3 regions of the Pseudomonas asiatica genome follow, and region 2 is predicted to be linked to each of the others. Evidence: predicted binding sites of a transcription regulator. Region 2 holds the regulator's gene; each other region holds the start of a gene.
The links. Region 2 encodes FliA, which starts transcription of late flagellar genes. Its sites were predicted from a motif close to CTAAAGTTTNNNNNNNNNNNGCCGNTAA; they were not measured.
Positions count from the first base shown of each region.

Region 1: a site for FliA is predicted at 2,555-2,582, ahead of ABNP31_RS19140 (methyl-accepting chemotaxis protein). Genes of this name have one in related genera too.
Region 3: a site for FliA is predicted at 2,080-2,107, ahead of ABNP31_RS10640 (methyl-accepting chemotaxis protein). Genes of this name have one in related genera too.

Region 1 covers NZ_CP157874.1:4,268,923-4,273,201, forward strand. Annotated here, with positions in the region: gene ABNP31_RS19130 (TolC family outer membrane protein) at 1-18, shown strand, start outside; gene ABNP31_RS19135 (tRNA-uridine aminocarboxypropyltransferase) at 147-746, opposite strand; gene ABNP31_RS19140 (methyl-accepting chemotaxis protein) at 911-2,476, opposite strand; gene ABNP31_RS19145 (LysR family transcriptional regulator) at 2,616-3,509, opposite strand; gene speB (agmatinase) at 3,735-4,279, shown strand, end outside.
Region 2 covers NZ_CP157874.1:4,131,636-4,135,914, reverse strand. Annotated here, with positions in the region: gene flhF (flagellar biosynthesis protein FlhF) at 1-345, shown strand, start outside; gene fleN (flagellar synthesis regulator FleN) at 439-1,272, shown strand; gene fliA (RNA polymerase sigma factor FliA) at 1,269-2,009, shown strand; gene ABNP31_RS18490 (chemotaxis response regulator CheY) at 2,113-2,487, shown strand; gene ABNP31_RS18485 (protein phosphatase CheZ) at 2,508-3,296, shown strand; gene ABNP31_RS18480 (chemotaxis protein CheA) at 3,309-4,279, shown strand, end outside.
Region 3 covers NZ_CP157874.1:2,371,374-2,375,652, forward strand. Annotated here, with positions in the region: gene ABNP31_RS10630 (PLP-dependent aminotransferase family protein) at 1-1,275, shown strand, start outside; gene ABNP31_RS10635 (tetratricopeptide repeat protein) at 1,513-1,911, opposite strand; gene ABNP31_RS10640 (methyl-accepting chemotaxis protein) at 2,167-3,792, shown strand; gene ABNP31_RS10645 (hypothetical protein) at 4,019-4,279, opposite strand, start outside.

The sequences.
Region 1 (4,279 bases), 140 kb from region 2:
TTGCCTGATATGCGTTGATCGGGTTCGAGATAGCCGGGGCCGCTTTGCGGCCCATTCGCAGCACAAGGCTGCTCCTACAGGAAAGCGCGCAACATCTGTAGGAGCAGCCTTGTGCTGCGAATGGGCTGCAAAGCAGCCCCCTGCCCTCACTCGCTACCATGGTTACGCTGGAACGTCTCCAAACCCATGGCCCTGATCTGCCCCTCGATCAACGCCTCGAACGGTGCCAGCAGCGCATCGAAACAGGCAGGCTGCTCCAATGCGTTCAGCGCTCCCACCACCGCCTCGATAGTCGATAACGCCCCCGCCTCCGGCGCCTTGCGCAAGCGGTAGCGTGAAGGCGCGACAGCCCCCAGCGTCACCCGCGGCAACGCCTCCAGCAACGGGTTCAGGTACAACAGCTTGCGCGCCTTGCGCCAGGTGCCGTCGGGCACGATCAACAGCAAGGGTTGGTCGTCCGTCTCGCCATAGGCCACCAATTCCTGGGCGTCGTCACCCGGGAACAGCAGGGCTGGCCGGTAACCGGGGGTCGCCAGCAATTCATTCAGGTCATCGAATACCTCGCCTACCCGCAACTCGGCATTGTTCAGGCCAAGGGCGGCCAGGCGTGCGGTATTCAGGGCGTGGGCGGTTTCACTGGGGTGCTGCAGCAGGATGACGCGGGTGCGGCTGTCGAGTGCGGGGATCAGTGGGCAGAGGCAATGGTCGAGCGGGCGCTGGCAGCGCTCGCAGCGGGGTCTGGGCATGGGGTTCTCCTTGGCGGGAACAGTTTGCCACAGAACCGGGGCCCGCTTTGCGGGCCATTCGCCGGCAAGCCAGCTCCCACAGGTATTGCACAAGGCCCAGGCCTGTGGTGATCCTGTAGGAGCTGGCTTGCCGGCGAAAGGGCCGCAAGGCGGCCCCGGCAATCTCAACGATTGAACCGCTCCGCCAGGCTATGCAGGTACTCCGCCATGCGCTCCAGGTCCTGGCTGATTTCCGCGCCCTGCCTGGCCTGCCCGGCACTCTGGTCGCACAGGTGGGCTATGCGCACGATCTGCTGGTTGATGTCCTCGGCCACATGGCTCTGCTGCTCCGACGCCGTCGCCATCTGCTGGCTCATGCCGGTGATGCGGCTGACCGCCTGGGCAATCCCGCTCAACGCTGCCTGCACCGCCTCGACACTGTGCACGCTGTCCCGCGAGATCTGCTCGCCACGGCTGGCGGTGCTCACCGCGCGCTCTGCCCCGGCGCGCAACGAGGCGATGATCTGGTGGATCTCCTCGGTCGAGGCACGGGTGCGCTGGGCCAGCGATCGTACTTCATCCGCCACCACGGCAAACCCGCGCCCCTGTTCGCCGGCACGCGCCGCCTCGATGGCCGCGTTGAGCGCCAGCAGGTTGGTCTGCTCGGCGATCGAGGTAATCACATCGACCACGCTGCCGATCGACTGGGTCTGCTCGGCCAGGGCATTGACGGCCTGGCCGATGTCGTTGACCGCATTGCTCATGCTGCCCATGGCTTGCAGGCTCTGCATCGCCAGCTCGCTGCCCTGCTGCGCCAGCTGGTCGGCATCGCCCGCTGCGTGCGCCGTGCTCTGCACGTTATGGGTAACCTGCTGAATGGTCGCCGCCATCTGCGCGATGGCGGCGGCGGACTGGTCGGTCTCGCTGCGCTGGCGGTCGAGCATCTGTGCCTGGGCATCGGACAAGTCGGACGACTGCGCCGCCCGCGACTTCACCCCGACCCCGGCATCCACCAGGCGGGTCAAGGCCGTTTGCAGGCGTGCTTCCTCGCTGATGATGGCAAGATCCAGCTGGCCTTGCAGGCCTGGGTTATCGCTGTAGGTCAGTGCCACCAGCGGGCTGGTGAAGGCCTTGGGGTGCTCGGTCAGCGTGCGGCGGATGGCCTGGTTCTGCCGGTGCTCGACCAGATACCAGGCCAGCAGCAGGCTGGCCATCAGCACCCCGAGCGCCGCGTAGGGCGGTAGCCACAGGTAGCCCGCCGCCGACAGCAGGCCCGCACCGATCAATGGCCAACCGTGACCCAGGCCATACCCCAGACGGGCCGCCCACGGCACCGGCGCGCGGCCAGCCCGCAAGCGCGCGTACAACGCCTCGGCGCGGCGGATCTGCTCACGGGTGGGCACCGAGCGCACCGACTCGTAGCCACTGATGCGGCCCTGCTCGTAGACGGCCGTGACATAGGCGCTGACCCAGTAGTAGTCACCGTTCTTCGCCCGGTTCTTGACTACGCCCATCCACGGTTTGCCTTGTTTGATGGTTTCCCACATATGGCCGAACACGGCCGGAGGCATGTCCGGATGGCGCACCAGGTTGTGGGGTTGGCCGACCAGCTCGTCGTAGGTGAACCCGCTGATCGCCACGAAAGCGTCGTTGCAGTAGGTGATGCGGCTGTTGAGGTCAGTGGTGGAAATCAGGCGCTGATCGTTGGGAAAGGTTCTTTCGTGCTCAGTGACGGGCAAATTCATGCGCATCTTGGGCAATCCTTGCAGGATTAAAGGGAGGAAGTCAGCAGCACACACTGATTTGATATATAGCAGGACGCCATTATGTTGTCGGTCAGCGGCACCAACAATTTAACGGGGGCCGACGAAATACAGCATGTGCCGGACTTCAACCCACGTTGAGCTGGCTTTTCAGCAGGTCGCGGAAAGTCTGGATCAACGGTTCGCGGCTGCGCCCGCGGCGAATGATCAGCGAGAACGGTGCCTGGTAGCCAAAGGTGGACGGCGACAGCACGCGCAAGTCGCCCTTGTCGACCCAGGCCTGGGCATAGTGCTCGGGCAGGTAGCCGATGTAGGCCCCGGAGAGAATCAGGATCAACTGCGCCTCCATGCTCTCCACCGTCGCCGCGCTGTGCTTGAAGCCATGCCGGGCCAGTTCGGCCTGGCTCCAGTAGCCACGCCCGACCATGCGCTGCTGGGTCACCACCTGCTCGGGGATACGCCGTTCGGCATACAACGGGTGGCGGCTGCTGCAGTACAGCCAGTGCTGCTCACGGTACAGCGGCTGGTAGAGCAGCCCGCTCATGCGCGAGGAAAACGCCCCGATCGCCAGGTCCAGGCGGTTGTCCTGCACGCCCAGTTGCAGCTCGTAAGGGCTGGACACCGACAGGTGCAGGTGCACCGCCGGGTGTTCCTGGCTGTAGGCGCCGATGGCTTCGGCCAGCGGCAAGGCCTGGTCACCGACCGTGGAGTCGATCACCCCAAGGTTGAGGGTGCCGCGCAACTCACCCTTGAGGGCGGCGGCGTACTGTTCGAAACCGTCTAGCTCGGCCAGCAGGCGCAGTGTTTCCTGGTGAAACAGCTCGCCCTTGCTGGTGAGGCTGAAGCCGCCACGGCCGCGGTGGCACAGTACGATCCCCAGGGCACCTTCCAGCTGGCTCATGTAGGTGCTGATGGCCGAAGTCGACAGGTTCAGCTCGCGCTGGGCATTGGCAAAGCCCTGGTGGCGCACCACGCTGACGAAGATGCGCAGCAGTTTCAGGTCGGGCAAGGTCGAGGCCATGGAGCAACGGTTCCGCAAGGGTGTTTGCGCGCAGTCTAACCGCTCTGCCGGCCTTTAGTTCAGAAATTCCTGAACTAAGTATTTGCCGGTAGCGATTTTTCCCCGGCACTACCTTCAGCAGACTTGGCCGAAATGTCCCTGCCCGCCGGCAAGACCACACCTGGAAGGCGCGCGGCGGCACAGGTTCGAACAAACAGAACAATCGACCGACTGATGAGGCCCACCGTGGACAAGATCCTCCACCAACCACTGGGCGGCAACGAAATGCCGCGTTTCGGCGGCATCGCCACCATGCTCCGTCTCCCCCACCTGCAAAGTGCCCAAGGCCTGGACGCCGCCTTCATCGGCGTGCCACTGGACATCGGTACCTCGCTGCGCTCCGGCACCCGCTTCGGCCCGCGGCAGATCCGCGCCGAATCGGTGATGATCCGCCCGTACAACATGGCCACCGGGGCCGCACCGTTCGACTCGCTGTCGGTGGCCGACATCGGTGACGTGGCGATCAACACCTTCAACCTGCTGGACGCCGTGCGGATCATCGAAGAAGCGTATGACGAGGTCCTCGAGCACAACATCATCCCGCTGACCCTGGGTGGCGACCACACCATCACCCTGCCGATCCTGCGGGCGCTGCACAAGAAGCACGGCAAGATCGGCCTGGTGCACATCGATGCCCATGCCGACGTCAACGACCACATGTTCGGCGAGAAGATCGCCCACGGCACCACCTTCCGCCGCGCCGTGGAAGAAGGCCTGCTCGATTGCGAGCG
Region 2 (4,279 bases):
CGTGGCATTGCCGCGAAGAACTACCTGGTGCTGGCCACCACCAGCCAGAAGCAGGTGCTGACCGCCGCCTACCACAGCTACAAGCGCTGCGGCCTGGCCGGTTGCATCCTGACCAAACTCGATGAAACGGCGAGCCTTGGCGACGTGCTGAGCCTTGCCATCAGTCATGATTTGCCAGTGGCCTACCTGACCGACGGGCCGCGCATTCCTGACGACCTGCACCTGCCACGGGGGCACCAGTTGGTCTCCCGCGCGGTCAATGTGCAGCAGCAGGACGAGCCCAGCGAAGAGGCCATGGCCGACATGTTCGCTGATCTCTATCACAACCCACGGCGAGCGGGTTGATGATGAAATGTGTGCAAGGTAGCTATGCCAAGGGGTACGCAGAATTGCCCTACGTGTGGCCTGAGTCCCAGCGAGACAAGGTAAAGAACAGACATGGGTAGCATGCATCCCGTACAGGTGATCGCCGTGACCGGTGGCAAAGGTGGCGTCGGCAAGACTAACGTTTCAGTGAACCTGTCCCTGGCGCTGGCCGAGCTTGGCCGCAGGGTCATGCTGCTCGACGCCGATCTGGGCCTGGCCAATGTCGATGTGCTGCTGGGCCTTACCCCCAAGCGGACCCTGGCCGATGTCATCGAAGGGCGCTGCGAGCTGCGCGACGTGATGTTGCAGGGCCCCGGTGGTGTGCGCATCGTGCCGGCTGCCTCGGGCACGCAGAGCATGGTGCACCTGGCCCCGGCCCAGCATGCCGGGCTGATCCAGGCGTTCAGCGAAATCGGCGACAACCTCGACGTGTTGGTGATCGACACCGCGGCCGGTATCGGTGATTCGGTGGTCAGCTTCGTCCGTGCCGCCCAGGAAGTGCTGCTGGTGGTATGCGACGAACCCACCTCGATCACTGATGCCTACGCCCTGATCAAGCTGCTCAACCGCGACTACGGCATGAACCGTTTCCGGGTGCTGGCCAACATGGCGCAGAGCCCGCAGGAAGGCCGCAACCTGTTCGCCAAGCTGACCAAGGTCACCGACCGCTTCCTTGACGTTGCCCTGCAGTACGTGGGCGCCGTGCCGTATGACGAGTGCGTGCGCAAGGCGGTGCAGAAGCAGCGTGCCGTGTACGAAGCCTTCCCACGCTCCAAATGCGCGCTGGCCTTCAAGGCGATTGCCCAGAAGGTCGATAGCTGGCCGCTGCCGGCCAACCCGCGCGGCCATCTGGAGTTCTTTGTCGAGCGTCTGGTGCAGCCCACCAGCGCGGGACCTGTGCTATGAACGCCAGCGGCTTCAAGATGTACAGCCGGGCGTCGAAAGACGCGCAGTACGAGCTGATCGAGCGCTACGCCCCGCTGGTCAAGCGCATCGCCTACCACCTGCTGGCGCGGCTGCCGGCCAACGTGCAGGTCGAGGACCTGATCCAGGCCGGCATGATCGGCCTGCTGGAAGTGGCCAACAAGTACGACGCCAGCAAGGGCGCCAGCTTCGAAACCTACGCCGGCATCCGCATTCGCGGGGCCATGCTGGACGAAGTGCGCAAGGGCGACTGGGCACCGCGTTCGGTGCACCGCAACACCCGCATGGTAAGCGACGCGATGCGTGCGGTTGAAGCCAGAACCGGCCGTGACGCTAAAGATCATGAAGTTGCTGCCGAACTCCAATTGAGTCTCGATGATTACTACGGGATCTTGAACGATACCCTGGGCAGCCGCCTGTTCAGCTTCGACGACCTGTTGCAGGACGGCGAGCACGAAGGGCTGCATGAGGATGGCGCCAGTGGCCAGGTAGAACCTGCGCGTGGCCTGGAGGACGAGCGCTTCCAGGCCGCCCTGACCGAGGCCATCGCCAACCTGCCGGAGCGTGAGCGCCTGGTGCTGGCGCTGTACTACGACGAAGAGCTGAACCTCAAGGAAATCGGTGAGGTGCTGGGGGTCAGCGAGTCGCGGGTCAGCCAGTTGCACAGCCAGTGTGCCGCGCGCCTGCGCAGCCGCCTGGGGGAATGGCGGGCGCGTTGAGCCCGCTGTCGTTGCAGTCGTTTTCTACGTTGTACCGAATTGTGAATGCGCGCTCGGGGCCGAGCGCGTTTGAGACTGCTTGGAGGTCTACTTGAACAAAGACATGAAAATCCTCATCGTTGACGACTTTTCGACGATGCGGCGGATCATCAAGAACCTGTTGCGTGACCTGGGCTTCACCAACACCGAAGAAGCCGACGACGGCACCACGGCGCTGCCGATGCTGGAGAACGGCCACTACGACTTCCTGGTGACCGACTGGAACATGCCCGGCATGTCCGGCATCGACCTGCTGCGCAAGGTGCGTGCCCACGATCGCCTGAAATCCATGCCGGTGCTGATGGTGACCGCCGAAGCCAAGCGCGACCAGATCATCGAAGCGGCCCAGGCCGGCGTCAATGGCTACGTGGTCAAGCCGTTCACCGCCCAGGTGCTCAAAGAAAAGATCGAGAAGATCTTCGAACGCGTCAACGGCTGAGTCACGTCAGGGGGCGCGCCATGGATTCATCACAAACGTCTTTGGGCGAGTTCGAATCGACCCTGAAGAAGCATGCCCAGGAGCTGGTCGAAAGCCTGGAGCGGGGCCGTTTCGGCGAGGCGGTGCAGCTGATTCACGAGTTGAACCAGACCCGCGACCGCGGCCTGTACCAGGAAGTCGGCAAGCTGACCCGCGAGCTGCACAGTGCCATCGTCAGTTTCCAGATCGACCCGACCATGCCGCAGGCCGAGGAGGTGTCGCAGATAACCGACGCCACCGAGCGCCTGTCGTACGTGGTCAGGCTCACCGAGGGCGCGGCCAACCGCACCATGGACCTGGTCGAGGAAAGCACCCCGGTGCTCAACGACCTGGCCAGCGAGGCCCAGGCCCTGAGCACCGACTGGCAGCGTTTCATGCGCCGCGAAGTGGCTGCGCCGGAGTTCCGTGACCTGGTCAAGCGCGTCGACAGTTTCCTGACGCACAGCGCCGAAGGTAACCGCAAGGTCGCCGGCCACCTCAACGACATTCTGCTGGCCCAGGACTATCAGGACCTGACCGGCCAGGTGATCAAGCGCGTCACCACGTTGGTCACCGAGGTGGAAAGCAACCTGCTCAAACTGGTGTTGATGGCCAGCCAGGTCGACCGCTTTGCGGGCATCCAGCATGACCACGATCAACTGCGCGCAGAAAAAGATCGAGAAAAACATCCGACTCGGGGTGAAGGTCCGCAGATTCATGCCGATAAGCGTGAAGACGTCGTGTCCGGTCAGGACGATGTCGATGATTTGCTGTCCAGCCTGGGTTTTTAAGGAGCACGTTTGATGAGCTTCGGCGCCGATGAAGAAATCCTCCAGGATTTCCTGGTAGAAGCCGGCGAAATTCTTGAGCAACTGTCCGAGCAACTGGTCGAGCTGGAAAGCCGGCCCGACGATGCCGACCTGCTCAATGCGATCTTTCGCGGTTTCCACACTGTAAAAGGGGGCGCCGGCTTCCTTCAGCTGAACGAGCTGGTGGAGTGCTGCCATATCGCCGAGAACGTGTTCGACGTCCTGCGCAAAGGTGAGCGCCGGGTCGACGCGGAACTGATGGATGTGGTGCTCGAGGCACTGGACACGGTCAACAGCATGTTTGGCCAGGTGCGCGAGCGCACCGAAGTGACCGCGGCCACCCCCGAGCTGCTGGCGGCGCTGTCGCGCCTGGCCGAGCCGGGTGGCGCCGAAGCCGTTGAAGTGCCTGCCGCTGCGGCACCGGTTGCCGAAGCGCCTGCCGAGGAGCAGGACATCACCGACAGCGAGTTCGAGCAGCTGCTCGATTCGCTCGATGCGGTCAAGGCACAAGCTGCGGCCGACGAGCAGATGCAGGGCGAGACCGTCAGCGGTGAAGGTGACGAAATCAGCGACGCCGAGTTCGAGTCGCTGCTCGACCAGTTGCACGGCAAAGGCCAGTTCAGCGCCGAGGTTGCCGCGCAGCCGGTTGCCAGCGCGCCGGAAGCGGCCAGCGACGAAATTACCGACGCCGAGTTCGAATCGCTGCTGGACCAGTTGCATGGCAAGGGCACCTTCCAGGCCGATGCCTTGCCCGCTGCCAAGGCGCAGACGCCTGCCGCAACCGATACCAGCGCAGCCAGCGACGAAATCAGCGAGCACGAGTTCGAGGCGCTGCTGGACCAGTTGCACGGCAAGGGCAAGTTCGGTGGCGACGTTGCCGCCGTCGAAGCCCCGGCTGCGGCCAAGGTGCAAGCGCCGGTCGCGGCCAAGGCCGACAGCCAGCCCGTGGCCAAGCCAGCCGCAGT
Region 3 (4,279 bases), 1.8 Mb from region 2:
ACCCAGGCCGAGCCCGACGCAGCGCAGCCCTTTGCCCTGGTGCTACAGGAGGAGCCTGCCGTTGCCTACTTCGCGGCCAACGAACAGGCTGCCGCGCAGCAGGACCGGCCGGGTGCGTTGTTCTTCGACAACGGTGCCTGTGACCACCGCCTGCTGCCGCAGACCGTTCTGCACCGTTATTACCGTAATGCCTTGCGCAACAGCTTTGCCGCCAACACCGTGCGCCATGGCAGCGCGTGCAGCAGCCACTCCCTGCGCAGCGCCTTGGCCGACATGCTGCGGCACAATCGCAGCCTGAACGTTGGCGCCGAGCATATCTGCCTGACCCAGGGCGTGCAGATGTCGCTGTACCTGGTGGGCAGCGTGCTGCTCAAGCCCGGTGACGTTGTGCTGGTCGAACGCCTGAGCTATCCGCCCGCGTGGGAGATCTTCCGCCAGCTGGGCGCCCGGCTGGTCACCGTGGACCTGGATGACGAGGGCTGCCGGGTCGAGCAGATCGATGCACTGTGCCGGTTGCACCAGGTGCGCATGCTGTACATCACTCCCCATCACCAGTTCCCGACCACGGTCAGCCTGCCTGCCGGGCGCCGCCAGCAGCTGCTGGAGCTGGCGCGGCAGCATGACTTTTGCGTGGTTGAGGAAGACTACGACCATGAGTACCACTTCGCCGGGCGGCCTTACCTGCCGCTGGCCAGCGACCGTCAGCAGCGGCACGTGATCTACATTGGCTCATTGTCCAAGTCCTTGGGCAGTACGTTCCGTTGCAGTTTCATCGTGGCGCCGGCGGAGGTGGCTGCGGCGCTCGAACGCAGGGCGACACTGACCCTGGGGCAGGGCGATGCGGTGATGCAGCAGATGCTGGCGGACTTGATCAATGATGGCGAGCTGAAAAAGCATTTGCGTCGGGTTGCCCGGGAGTATCGCCGGCGTCGAGAGACCCTGTTGGCTTGCTTGCACGATGCCTTTGGCGAGCAGGTAACCGTGCGCGAGCCGGAAGGTGGGCTGGCGCTGTGGGTGAGGTTTGCTGACGGGATCGATGTGGATCAGTTGGTTGACAAGGCGTTGGAGTTGGACCTGGTGGTACGCAGTGGCCGGCAGTTTTCGCCGTTTGGTCATGCGGAAAATGCCCTGCGCCTCGGTTTCGCCTCGCTGGACATGGAGGAAATCCGGCTGGCTACACAACGTTTGGCGCAAGCAGCGAAGGCGATTGCAACAGCGGTCCAGCGCAATCCCTGTGGGCGATCACCCAGCCCTTTGGGTTGCGCTGTCGAGTAGAAAACTGAATTCGCAAGCGGTCCGCGTACCCTGTGGGAGCGGCTTTAGCCGCGAAGAATCCAACGCGGTGCATGGCACCGGCTGCGCCGGTGTTCGCGGCTAAAGCCGCTCCCACAGGGTCCCTGCTGATGCAATGAGTTATGGGTAGTTCCATGAGAGCTGACTTGCGAGTGATCACCGGCGCAGCCGGTGGCAAAGCAGGTCGATGGTGGCCTGACGCGCAGCGTCTGATCGCCGTCAGTGTGCAGCCGTCGGCAGCATGCCCGAGCCCTGGGCCTTGTGCGCGGCTTCTATCAGCTGCAGGTTGCGGCTGCGCAGTGCGTGATTGTTGCCAACACGCAGGTTGGAGCGAAGCGCCAGGGTTTCGGCCTGTTCATACTGCCCTTGCTGAAGGCGCAAAACGCCAAGGTAGTGCAGCGTTGCCGGGTTGTTCGGCTGAATGTGCAGCGCACGCTCCAGGGTGGCCGCCGCCTGGTCCAGTTGGCCGTCGGCATACTGTTGCGAGGCGGTTTCGATCAGCACCGTCGAGGCATTGTTGCTGCGTGCGGGCGCGTAGCGTTCGCCGGCCAGTGCGCCCTGTGCCGTGATTGCGCTGAACAACAGGAGCAGGGCTGACAGAACAGGTGTGCTGGGCATCGGCGGTAGACTCGGCAGGGCTTGGGCAAGCCCCTGGCTGGAGGGCGAGGGGATGCTATCGACCGAATTGGAGCGTTGAAGTTCCCGCCTGGGCGATTTGTTGCCTGTTGCCCGGTCTTTGCCTCGACAACATCTGTTCGGTTACCGCCCATAACCGCACTCCGGCGCCTCAAGCCTGGGGCAGTACCTCCGATAGCAGCACACCCACCGTCGAATCATCGACCAGAAGTGGTGCCAACAAGGAGTACTGCCCGCATGCTTGCCAACCTGAAGATCCGCACCGGAATGTTCTGGGTGCTGTCGCTGTTCAGCGTGACCCTGCTGTTTTCCACCGTCAGTGCCTGGCGGGCGGCGGTGGGCAGTGACCAGCAGATCACCGAACTGGACCAGACCGCGCACCAGTCGGACCGGTTGAACAATGCGTTGCTGATGGCGATTCGCGCCAGTGCCAATGTGTCCTCGGGCTTCATCGAGCAGCTGGGTGGTCATGAGGAAAGCGCCAACAAGCGCATGGCGCTGTCGGTCGAGCTGAACGACAAGAGCCAGAAGCTGGTGGACGAGTTTGTCGAAAACGCCCGCGAGCCTGCGTTGCACGCACTGGCAACCGCGCTGCAGGCCACCTATGGCGAGTATGCCACGGCGGTCGCCGGGCAGCGTGAGGCAACCCGTCAACGTTCGCTCGAGCAGTATTTCAAGGTCAACACCGACGCCGGCAACGCCATGGGCCGGCTGCAGGCGCTGCGCCAGCAACTGGTCGGCGCATTGAGTGAGCGAGGTCAGCAGATCATGCTGGAATCCGACCGGCGCCTGGCGCGTGCGCAAATGCTGAGCCTGGGGCTGCTGGGCATGACGCTGTTGTTGGCGGCGCTGTGCTGGGCCTTTGTTGCCCAGCGCGTGCTGCACCCGCTGCGCGAAGCTGGCCGGCACTTCCAGCGCATTGCCGGTGGCGACCTGAGCGTGCCGGTGCAGGGGCAGGGCGGTAACGAGATCGGGCAGCTGTTCCATGAACTTGAACGCATGCAGCAGAGCCAGCGCGACACCCTGGGGCAGATCAGCAGCTGCGCCAGGCAACTGGACGCAGCCGCCACGGCGCTGAATACCGTCACCGAGGAAAGTGCCAACAACCTGCGCCAGCAGGGCCAGGAGCTGGAGCAGGCCGCCACCGCCGTCACCGAAATGACCACGGCCGTGGAGGAGGTTGCGCGCAATGCCATCACCACCTCGCAGACCACCAGCGAATCCAACCAGCTGGCAGCGCAAAGCCGCCGGCAAGTCAGCGACAACATCGACGGCACCGAGGCCATGACTCGGGAGATCCAGGCCAGCAGCGCGCATCTGCAGCAACTGGTCGGGCAGGTGCGGGACATCGGCAAGGTGCTGGAGGTGATTCGCTCGGTGTCCGAGCAAACCAACCTGCTGGCGCTCAATGCCGCCATCGAGGCCGCCCGTGCGGGCGAGGCCGGGCGCGGTTTTGCGGTGGTGGCGGATGAGGTGCGTACGCTGGCGTACCGCACGCAACAGTCGACCCAGGAAATCGAGCAGATGATCGGGCGCGTGCAGGCGGGAACCGAAGCGGCCGTGGCCTCGATGCAGGCCAGTACCAGCCGCGCCCAGTCGACGCTGGACGTGACCCTGGCTTCGGGGCAGGTGCTGGAGGGTATCTACAGTGCGATCGGCGAGATCAACGAGCGTAACCTGGTGATTGCCAGCGCAGCCGAAGAGCAGGCCCAGGTGGCGCGAGAGGTGGACCGCAACCTGCTGAACATTCGCGAGTTGTCGACATCCTCGGCAGCGGGGGCGCAGCAGACCAGTGAGGCAAGCAAGGCGTTGTCGGGGTTGGTGGGGGAGATGACGGCGTTGGTGGGGCGGTTCAGGGTTTGAGGTCTGGCGGGCACCAGGCTGTGGGAGCGGGCGCGCCCGCGAACACCGGCGTAGCCGGTGCCATCAACCGCGTCGCCTGCTTCGCGGGTAAACCCGCTCCCACAGGGACCCCACCAGCCGAAGGAATGTGCTGTACCTGTGGGAGCGGGCGAGCCCGCGAACACCGGCGTAGCCGGTGCCATCAACCGCATCGCCCGGTTCGAGGGCACGCCATGTGCGCTTTCAGTTATCGATCATGCTTCGAAGAGGAGCGCCCGACCTTGTTGTGTTCCTTGGAATGGGCAATGCCGGACCGGGTAGTGCCACGGCCGTTGTCATCATTGCGCAGGCTTCCATAGTGATTGCCGCTCTCGCCATGGTTGCGGGTGGCCTTGCCGGCATGATCACTCTCGTAGCCGGCGCCATTACCGTTGAACCCACCTTTGCCGCCGCCATTGCCATTACCTTTGGCATATGCGGAACCAATCGGCGAGATATCGGCAGGCAA